One region of the Paenibacillus sp. FSL H8-0260 genome, then DNA from elsewhere that is predicted to be linked to it. Evidence: a T-box and tRNA genes for the amino acid it is inferred to sense, from the RefSeq annotation. Region 1 holds a T-box; the other holds one or more tRNA genes.

Region 1 (5,494 bases):
CAGCAACAATTGCACCTACAGCAACAATTGCACCTACAGCAACTCCGCTTCCAACTGCAACACCTGGTGTTACTACAGATACTACTACAACAACAGATGGTGCTCGTGCTGCGGTTAGCAATCAGCTTATCCTTATGATGAACAGCAACAAAATGTATCAGAACGGCCAGGAATATTTGGCTAATCAGCCTATGGCAGTGAAAAACGGCGTATCCTACGTTTCGATCCGGGCTATGGTAGAACGTGTAGGCGTGAAATACGTTTATGATTATAAAACGAAAGAAACCATTGTTACCAAGGGAAGCGACGTTATGCGCTTTAAGACCGACAGCAAGGTCTATACAGTTAATGGTGTAAAGAAGACAATGAAAGGTCCATCTTACCAATACAAGGGTACTTTCATGGTTCCATTGACATCCATAACTGGGGCACTGGGCATTCCTTATACTGTTGATAATGTACAAAAGCGAGTAATCCTTACATTAAACAACAAACCTAAAGCTTCTTTCACAGTGCCAACTGAAATTTACGCCGGCGAACCTGTGAATTTCGTAACCTCCAGTTCTTCACCAAATGGTATAGCTATTGTGAATGAAAGCTGGGGAGGTAACAAGCAGGATATCTATGATCAACCAGGATATTATGTAGTAACCTATTCCGTAATGGATGCGAATCAACAGTGGAGTGATCCTTACTCCATGACCATCACAGTGCTTAAACCTAATACACCTCCTGTTGCTAATTTCACTACAGACAAGGATTCATATAAGATGGGTGAAATGATTACTTATACCGATCTAAGTAACGATCCTGATGGTGATGAAATTACCGTAACTTGGACGAACAAGGCAGAGGCTTTCTTTACTCCGGGACCAGCGACAATTGCGGTCCAAGTAAAAGATTCACACGGCGCGATCAGAACCTTTGAGAAAACCGTTAATATTTCGGATGAAATCTTGTACAGTAAAGAAGATTTCAACAGATTATTTGCATCTCCGGGCAGTGTGTTTAGCATCGATGGATCAATGGTTCCGACTTGGCAGCAAGTAGCTTATAATCTTTCTTCCGAGCCTTATAAACTAATTCGCAGCAACAGTCCAGAAACGGTGTATACAGAAGGTGTTACTTATCGTGAGACTTCATTAGGTAAAACACGATTCTTAGTCCACCATAAGAACAACCTGAACATTAATGCGAAGGTTTATGTAATTGCTACGAATAACAATCTGTACCCAACGACGCTTACAACAGAGTATGTTGGATTTGCAGGGCCAAACACATTCCCAGAAGCAACCGGTAAAATGTCTGTAGAACGTTACTGGAAGTCAATGCTTACAAATGAACATTATAAAACGATTGTTCTGCAACCAGGGGAAAGCGTCTCAATTCTGACCGATCTTAACAAAATTGCGATGAAACCAAGTGAAATTGTTTCACTTCAAGCGGACTTATTTAGTGATTATCCAATCGATTATAACGTCATGTTGATTGATGCGAAAAAAGATCCACTGACTACACTTCCAACACTTCCAATTCTGGATCGAGACGGAGTGCATAATCGGGGAACTTACGAAGATTCTACTCGTATTATCACGGTTAGCGATGAGGTAGGGAAAGCTCCTGCAAAACTTCTGCTAGGCGATAATTACAGTGATAAGAACCTGGCTGGCGTAGACCCAATGGCAGGTACGGAAGCATCCAATGCCGGTAATTTCGGGGTATTATACAAGATCAGATTCGAAAATGTTGCACCAAACTCATTGATTACGTTTAATCCACGTGGCGGTAACTATATGGGGCCGGTTATGGTTAATAACCAAATCGTGCATATGCCAAGCGTGGGAAGTCTCTCGAATGCTGATATGAACAGTGTGGTTTATCGTAGTGGTGAGTATGGAGGTTCTGTGGAGATTTTATTCACAGCAGCTTCAGGCAGTAACTTGCCGGTCAATTTCCTCATCACTCCACTTCCAGCAAAGAAATAACAGAATAGGAATATCCCTATAAGCTCTATTGGGGAATTATCTACATTAAAAGCCCGGCTGAATATTCCGTCAAGGAATACGCAGCCGGGCTTTTGTGTAAACATAATAATTCAGAGGTTGCGTAGGGGTGCTTCATGGTGCTTCATTGACGGGGCATTTATTTTGGGGCATTATTAAGAGAGTGAAATATAAATGAACTGATCTTATGGGAGATGAGCGTATGCTGTCGACAGAACAAATATTAGAAGTCATGTCGGGGCAAGGACTGCGAATCACCGACCAACGCAAAACGCTTGCCCAGTTATTCGGCGAGAATAAGGGATATTTGTCAGCGAAGGATGTATATGAGCATATGGGCCGTAAGTATAGCGGACTTAGCTTTGATACGGTGTACCGCAATCTTCGTGTAATGGAAGAGCTTGGTGTGCTTGAACAGATTGTCTTTGAAGACGGAGTGAAGTTCAAGGGAAGCTGCAATCATCAGGATCATCACCATCATATGATCTGCCTTCAATGCCAAAAGACCTACCCGATTAATTTCTGCCCGATGAATTTAACGGATACACCCGATCAATTCCGGGTAGTCAAGCATAAATTTGAGGTGTTCGGTTATTGCAAAGAATGTGAAGAGAACCGGGAAGAAGAATTAGTTGCAGCATCAGATAAACAAAAGGGACTTTAGAAATGGTGACCCTACGCAGAACGATTCAGGCGCCTATTCGGGTGTATCGCAGGTACATTTCCCCTATTAAACCTGCAACCTGCCGCTTCTATCCAACCTGCTCTGCCTATGCCCTGGAAGCCATTGAAGTCCATGGTCCATTGAAAGGCTCATGGCTTGCAGCTAAACGGATTGCCAGATGTCATCCCTTTCATCCTGGAGGACTTGATCCTGTGCCGCCTCTACAAGATGAATCTGCTGAGAAGGATTCTGCCCCTGCGACTTGACATGGGGCCTTACCATTGGGTATATTCACAAGTAATAGTATGAATTCCGAAGAACGGATAAGTAAATCGTTACGTCCATTACAGAGAGCCGGAATATGCTGAAATCCGGTATGGAGCGTTAGATTGAATATGGTCCGGGAGGAACTGTGTTCGAGCGGGAACTGCAATTGTGGTTCACGTAAAATAACAGCGTGATCCAGCGTTAATGGACAGTTCCCGCGAGGGAACTGGCGAAGCCTGCGCTCTGTGAAGAGACAGGAAATTTGGGTGGTATCGCGTGAGTTATACTCTCGCCCCATTATGGGGGCGGGAGTTTTTTGTTTTTTAATAAGAAAGGATGATTACTGAATGAGTGAGAAAAAAACGTTTTACCTAACGACACCAATTTATTATCCAAGTGACAAGCTACATATCGGACATGCTTATTCAACCGTGGCAGGAGACGCAATGGCCCGTTACAAACGTCTGCGCGGCTACGAAGTGCGTTATCTAACCGGTACAGACGAACATGGACAAAAGATCGAGCGGAAGGCAGAGGAAGCAGGAAAGACCCCTCAGCAGTTCGTAGACGACATTGTTGTTGGTATTAAGGAGCTATGGCGTAAGCTGGACATTTCGAACGATGACTTCATCCGTACTACGGAAGAGCGTCATAAAAAAGTGGTACAGGATATTTTTGATCGGTTGCTGCAGCAAGGAGACATCTATAAAGGTGAATATGAAGGCTGGTATAGTATCCCAGATGAAACCTTTTACACAGAAACGCAATTAGTTGATATAGTGCGTGATGACAACGGTGTGATTACTGGTGCAAAAAGCCCAGATAGCGGCCACCCGGTTGAGCTGGTGAAGGAAGCAAGTTATTTCTTCCGGATGAGTAAATATGCGGATCGTTTGCTGCAATTTTACGAGGAGAATCCAGAGTTTATTTTGCCGGAATCCCGTAAGAACGAAATGATTAACAATTTCATCAAACCCGGACTGGAAGACCTTGCAGTTTCCCGTACAACCTTTGATTGGGGCGTAAAAGTTAAGGGCGACGAGAAGCATGTCGTGTACGTGTGGATTGATGCGTTGACTAACTATATTACAGCTCTGGGGTACGGTTCCGAGGATCGCAGCTTGTATGACAAGTTCTGGCCTGCGGATGTACACATCGTTGGTAAAGAAATCGTTCGTTTCCATACGATTTACTGGCCGATCATTCTGATGGCGCTTGGTGAACCCCTTCCGAAAAAGGTATTTGCCCATGGCTGGTTGCTCATGAAAGATGGAAAAATGTCGAAATCTAAAGGTAACGTAGTTGATCCTGTGACACTGATTGATCGTTATGGCTTGGATGCATTGCGTTATTACCTGCTGCGTGAGGTACCGTTTGGTTCGGATGGCACGTTCACACCGGAAAGCTTTGTAGACCGGGTTAACTATGACCTTGCCAACGACCTTGGTAACCTGTTGAACCGTACAGGGGCTATGGTTGAAAAGTATTTTGCAGGCGAGATTCCGGCATATGAAGGAAATGTAACAGCATTTGATGGTGAGCTTCAAGCTGCGGCTGAGAGTACTTATGCCAAAGTAGAAGAAGCAATGGAAAAAATGGAGTTTTCCGTGGCGCTGACAGCTATCGGAATATTCATTAGCCGCACCAACAAATATATCGATGAGACACAACCTTGGGTGCTTGCCAAAGATGAGAATAGAACCGCCGAGCTGGCTTCTGTGATGCGACATCTGGTGGAAGGTCTGCGTACCGCTTCAATCCTGCTGCAGCCGTTCTTGACACAAACACCAGCGAAGATCTGGGAACAGCTGGGTATTGAGCCTGGTGAGTTAACGACTTGGGATAGCGGTAAGACCTTTGGCCTGATTCCGGCAGGAACAAAGCTGGTGAAAGGCAATCCAATCTTTCCACGTCTGGATGTGGAGCAAGAGGTAGCTTATATTGCCGAGGCTATGGGCGCTGGTAAAGCTGCGGCTGAAGTGGCGGAAGCGGCTGCTCCTGCTGCTGCAGACTCCGAGCCAGTGGAAGAGCATAAAGAGGAAATCGGCATTGACGATTTCGCTAAAGCAGAGCTGCGGGTAGCTCAGGTTATTGCTGCAGAGCCAGTGAAAAAAGCTGACAAGCTGCTGAAGCTGCAACTGGATCTGGGTTATGAACAACGTCAAGTGGTTTCTGGTATCGCGAAATTCTATACACCGGAAGAGCTGGTGGGATGTAAAGTGATCTGTATCGTAAACCTTAAGCCGGTGAAGCTGCGTGGGGAGTTGTCCCAAGGGATGATTTTGGCGGCTTCTAAAGGTGACCAGCTAACGATCGCTACCGTGCCGGACAGCATGCCAAACGGAGCAGTAGTGAAATAAGACAATCCTGTTGTGGAAATTTTTTAATGAGGTTGCTTGAACAAGGGAATGCTCCTTCAGCCGGGTTGGTTGTGGGAGCATTCCTTTTTTATAAAGGACGATACCGTCTTTCTTCTGAGTGAGGTTTCTTTGTTGACTTATCGTAACGATTACTATTATACTACTAATAGTAAAATTTACGATTTGAGGGGTAGATCAAT
Region 2 (5,494 bases), 250 kb from region 1:
TTATTTACATTTGAATTTACATTTACATTCTCATTCTCATTCTGACATTTGGCTGACCTGCGTTCTGTCGCTCTGGTATATTGCGCTCTGACACTCGGGATTCTGTTACTATGCTACTCCGCTACTCCGCTGCTATGCGCTGCCGCTCTATGCTCTGGCTCTGAACGCTCTGAACGCTCTGAACGCTCTGAACGCTCTGAACGCTCTGAAACTCTGCTAATCTGCTACTCTGCTGCTATGCGCTGTCGCTCTATGCTCTCCGCTCTGAACGCTCTGACACTCTGGAATACTATACTCTGCCCCCGTGATTCCATCGCAATGTCGTCTCAAACGCCGAATAGTTGCAGTTTGTGCACTTAAACTAACCTTCCTTAGAGGATCTGGCGATATAGTTGCACTTTGTGCAATTAAATCAGCCAGAAATCCGCTGAAAGCACCTAATAACGTTTTTTAACTGCACATAGTGCAATTAAAAGGAGAAGCACAACACACTCAGCTGTAATAGTTGCACAAAGTGCAATTATCCTGTCGCAGAAGGGCATTTCAGTATCCTCAGGAAACTCGCGGAACGTTTTTTATAGAAATAATATGAAGAAATCGTAGTTCAACTTTAAACAACCTGTAACTTCCCCTCCTGAATAAAGCTATATACTGTTACTAGAATTATGGGTAATTATTCATAAGGTGGATGGATTGAGTATTTTATGGGAGGGTTCAAGAATGAATCATATAAATAATAATAGAAGGCTATGGCGGCGCTGGTTAAGCTTTGGAATATGTGCAGCACTCCTATTGCCTTTAATTTCTGAAAGCAGGCACACAGCTTGGGCGGAGGCTTCTAAGCCATCTGCAGAACAGCGTGTGTTACGTATTGGCAGCCTCTGGTCTGGAGAGGACGATTCTTCTTTTCGTCAGCAGTTTACAGATATGTATGAATTGCAGCATCCTGAAATCAAACTTGAGATTATTCCAGCCATTAATATGAATGAGCTTCGTTTTGACAGCACGTATCCAGAGGTTAACCCAGATAATATGGAGAATATCCGAGCGATTATGGGCGGTGCACAGCCGGTTGATGTAATCGTCGGTGATAGTACATTGGTGAAGAGTTTGGTGGAACATAATCTGGTGCAATCGCTGGAGCCGCTTATCGCACGGGATCAATATGATTTAAGCAATATGGCGCCTACGATGCTAAGTGGAGTTCGTGAGCTGGGTGGAGGAAGTCTTTACGCGTTAGCGCCGACCTTTATGTCGAGTGCGTTATATTTTAACAAAGGTATTTTTGATGCTGCAGGTGCAGGTTATCCGACAGATGGAATGACTTGGGATGAAGTGTTCGCGCTGGCTGAAAAGGTGACCAAGAAATCGACAAATAAAGATAAGCGTATATATGGCTTTTCGATGAACCGTTATATGAGCGATCCTTTCTGGGATATGCAGACCTATGTCTCACCGCTTGAGCTTGCTATGTATGACAACAAGGGACATAAGATGGAGGTAAATCAAACACAGTGGAGTCAAGCTTGGACGACCTACAGCCAATTGGTGAAAAAGCAAATTACACCTGGGTTAAACGGTATGGATTTTATAGAAACAGAACGGAGCTCCTATAGTCCTGTCCAAGGGGATCTCTTCCTTACCGGAAAAGCTGCAATGGTAATTGGAGAATACGATTATCTTAATGAGCTTGCAGGTGTGAGCCGCAATGCAGCAAAGATTAAAAATTATAATCCTGTCGATTGGGGTTTCGTTACCGTACCTACTTTTAAGGAGAAACCAGGAGTGGCTGTAGGTACTTGGGTAGGTAATATGATGGCTATCAACACTATGGCTGCTAATAAGGAAGATGCTTGGGATTTGATCAAGTTCGTCAACAGTAATGATGTAGCCAAAATAAAAGCCCATACGCGCGGAGAACTAACTTCCCGTAAGGATTACATTACTACGAAGGTTCCTTCAGTAAATCTGGAGTCCTTCTATACGCTCAAACCGTTACCTGCCAATGATCCTATGATGAACATTCTACAGACACAGAAGCCTGGAATTAGCCGTATTAACGATGTTGGGCGCCAACTGTTCACTGAAGTTTATCAGGGCAAGAGAACGGTCGAGAGTGCCCTAAAAGCTTGGGAGAAGCAAGGGAATACCATGCTGGGTACGCTCGAAAAAGATCCCACATATTATTTTGACTCCATAGGGGATTGAGTTTTGGAATATGTAGCAGCCACCGGATTTCCGGTGGCTTATTTTGTGGAATTTGGGCATGATAAGTTCAGAGCAGCGTAAGATTAATTTGCGAAAAGGAGAAGAGGGCATCATGAATTGGATATACTTCGCGAAACTGTTCAGAACGAGATTTCAAGCAGGCTGTTTGGCAAAAAGACTGGAGCAAGATGGCTGGATTTATGGCTATCATGACCCAAGTTTTGTGGAGATTTATCGATCCCGCAAAGGAAGATATGGGGTTAGATTTTTGCCTTGAGAACTTTTACAAATTCATCCTTGACGTAGACCCATTTTGTACTGTATATTATTTATTGTCGCTGTTTGAATATTATTTATGACGCGGGGTGGAGCAGCCCGGTAGCTCGTCGGGCTCATAACCCGAAGGTCGCAGGTTCAAATCCTGCCCCCGCAACCAATTTTATTACAACAGCAATTGTACATTCGGATATTTTTAGATCCGGGCCCTTAGCTCAGTTGGTTAGAGCGGTCGGCTCATAACCGATTGGTCGGGGGTTCGAGTCCCTCAGGGCCCACTTATCAAAAACCCTTACTTTGTAAGGGTTTTTTGCTGTCTGTAGGTTCCCTTGTAAGTAGAAGTGGAAGAGTTGGAAAAGCGACAAAATAGAGAATGATCACATTTTGGTCACGGCGTTGTTAGATCCACTGGTTTTATCATAGATCATCTGGAAAACGGTAAAAAGTATGTATTCTGTGGAACTGCCCTACTCTTGTAGAGGAAAGGGGGACAGTCAAGACATATAGACTATTAAGTAGAAGACCATACGCCGTAGATTTTTGATGGAATTAAAAGCATGTCCAATACGCTGAAATTGATGATTTCTTTGAACAGGTTAATGCTGAATTTTGATAAGAAGCAATAAAGGATGCCGCATGTTCGCTCGGCATCCTTTATTGAAGATGGGTATACTAACTTAACAGCCTTTTAATTTATCATCAGAAGTTGATTAATAGCTTATTGATTATCCCCAAACCAGATGTTCTCAGTACCGGTCCGCGTGTCTGTCCATACGCTCACTAGACGGCCTGTTTGGGGGACGATGGCATTACCGATGTAGTCCCCAATTAGGGGGATGCCGGTGACGTCAAAGGAAGTTGTTGTTATCCGGGTGTTTGTATACGTCATACCGCCATCTCTAGAGGTTGCTAGATAAACATCAAGGTTGAGGGGGTTGACTCGATTAGTGTAATAGGTAACGAATATTGCACCATCCGCAGGGGATACGGTGATGGCTGGGAAAAAGTTTTGGGAGCCCACCGGACTACCTGTAATGGATATTGGTGCCCCCCAATCCACACCAAAATTGGTGGAAGTGGCAAGAAAAATATCGGAATAACCTTCTCGAAAATCTTGCCATACAGCATAGACATTACCTCGCGTCGTCGGTGCATTAGAAATATCTGCTGCGAGGGAAGGGTATGTCAGACATCTAAATGTATATCCCGGCAATGGATCTGGTGGGACTACAACGCTGGCGACCATGGTTTCAGGAGTAAAAATGACCCCACCGTCTGAGGATGTGCGAATTTTAAGATCAGTATTACCGGGAGGCTGATTGATCCATCCCACGATAACAATCCCATTTAATGTAATTGCTATACCGGGGAATTCTTCGAATTCTTCGACCGAAGACAGCAGGGAGGGACTGGAATAGGTACTACCGTTATCTAGGGAACGATTGAAGAATATCGTATTTCCCGGTATGAATTGTGTGTTGTAATCATGCGTATAACCAGTATATACATTTCCAAAAAAGGGACTTGATCCAGCTTTGTCGGTGACAACGACCACCTGATCATCATTTACAAACTGCCCAAACCCTTGATTCACGATGACTGGAGGTCCGAATGAAGAGGCATTGTCGGCAGATGTATAGGAAACGATCGACCCGCTGAGACCGTCTGAATCGAAGGCGTGGGCTAATACTACGAAAGTGGTCGGGAAAATATAATCAATATGTGGTGCTTCGATGCCTGCAAATCCTGTCGGTAACGGCAATAACGTTGTTGTCCAAGTGGCACCTGCGTCAATAGATTTGTATAAACCTATATTAGGAGGGCCTAATCGAAGATCTACAGCTACGGCAACCATAACTGAAGGATTAAGCCAATTTACCGCGATGGTGGGCTCAAACTGAACGCTTGCGCTCGGCGAAATTTGAATATTAGCCATGCTAAGCTCCTTTCGTCAGAGAGTTTTCGGTACTTATGGGTTCAGCTGAGCTATGAAAGTAAGTTCGGATTGCAGCACTCTTTGATGGGGAATGACGTTTCCTGACGAATCCGTTCCGAACACCGTGATAATCGTGTCTGCCGGTGCGTTTCCAGTTACTAGAAATTGGACTTCATAAGCTGAATTGCCTGCGATATTAAAACCGAGAAACTGGCTGGTGTTAGCATTAACATTTAATGAGTTGGAGTAGACTAAACCTTTACTAACCAAGGTATTCCATACGTAAACGTGATAGACTACGTTAGATGAAAAACTAAGGTTGTCATTATCGATATTAATGAGCACGTTGGATGCTGGGGTAGTCCCTGTGTTCGTAATGATGCCTGTTGTTGTTGCCATGAGCTTCACCTCTTTATTAGTTTGCTATATATATATGAATTGAGATTCATTGTGTTTGGACAAGGGAATCAGAAAAATCGCGGAAATGAATACTGAGAGGTCTAATTAGGTGGGGAAATACAAATAAATTTTCAGAAATCTGAAGATAACTTGATTATAAGTTGAACAGCAATTGAGGATTTTTACGACTTCTCTGCCACTGCAGCTCTTGTAAGGCGTATGCAGGTAACTATTCACTATCAGCAGGAGAATTTTAAATAGAAGGTCTGACATTTATTTTAAATAAATGTTATAATTATAATATCAGTGTGTAGAGATATTGGTCTTTTTTATTGGACCAAAAATATATGTCTCATGATACGTCTGCCATCTGAAATATTATTCACGGAGATGACAAACATGCATGGAGACACAAGACTGCCCAGAAACGGAAAAGAAGGTATACTATTTTTACTCATTATTTCAATCATTTCAGTTAACACTATCGCCCCTATTATTGTGGGGTTGGAACGCGGCTTCAGTAAGGAAGTGTATATAGATACACTAAAGGTTATTCCGTTTATGTGGATGATCGTAGTTTTATCCGTAAGATTAGTTGCAGGACCGATTGTTGGAAAAGTGATGCCGAAATTCATGGGACAAACCGATGGATTTAATGCAAGGATTCTGTTGAAT

The links. The T-box of region 1 lies ahead of metG (methionine--tRNA ligase). A T-box ahead of a tRNA ligase gene usually reads a tRNA of that ligase, here a tRNA-Met.
Region 2: it has a tRNA-Met gene. The T-box ahead of metG (methionine--tRNA ligase) is inferred to sense a tRNA for this amino acid. The anticodon was not compared.

Annotation. Positions count from the first base shown of each region.
Region 1 is NZ_CP150298.1:4,942,238-4,947,731, reverse strand. Features, by position in the region: gene MHI51_RS22120 (stalk domain-containing protein) at 1-1,985, shown strand, start outside; gene MHI51_RS22115 (Fur family transcriptional regulator) at 2,206-2,667, shown strand; gene yidD (membrane protein insertion efficiency factor YidD) at 2,670-2,933, shown strand; T-box leader at 2,974-3,234, shown strand; gene metG (methionine--tRNA ligase) at 3,282-5,294, shown strand.
Region 2 is NZ_CP150298.1:5,193,001-5,198,494, reverse strand. Features, by position in the region: gene MHI51_RS23195 (ABC transporter substrate-binding protein) at 721-2,208, shown strand; gene MHI51_RS23190 (hypothetical protein) at 2,321-2,485, shown strand; tRNA gene MHI51_RS23185 (tRNA-Met) at 2,568-2,644, shown strand; tRNA gene MHI51_RS23180 (tRNA-Ile) at 2,689-2,762, shown strand; gene MHI51_RS23175 (sialidase family protein) at 3,203-4,420, opposite strand; gene MHI51_RS23170 (hypothetical protein) at 4,454-4,819, opposite strand; gene MHI51_RS23165 (hypothetical protein) at 5,219-5,494, shown strand, end outside.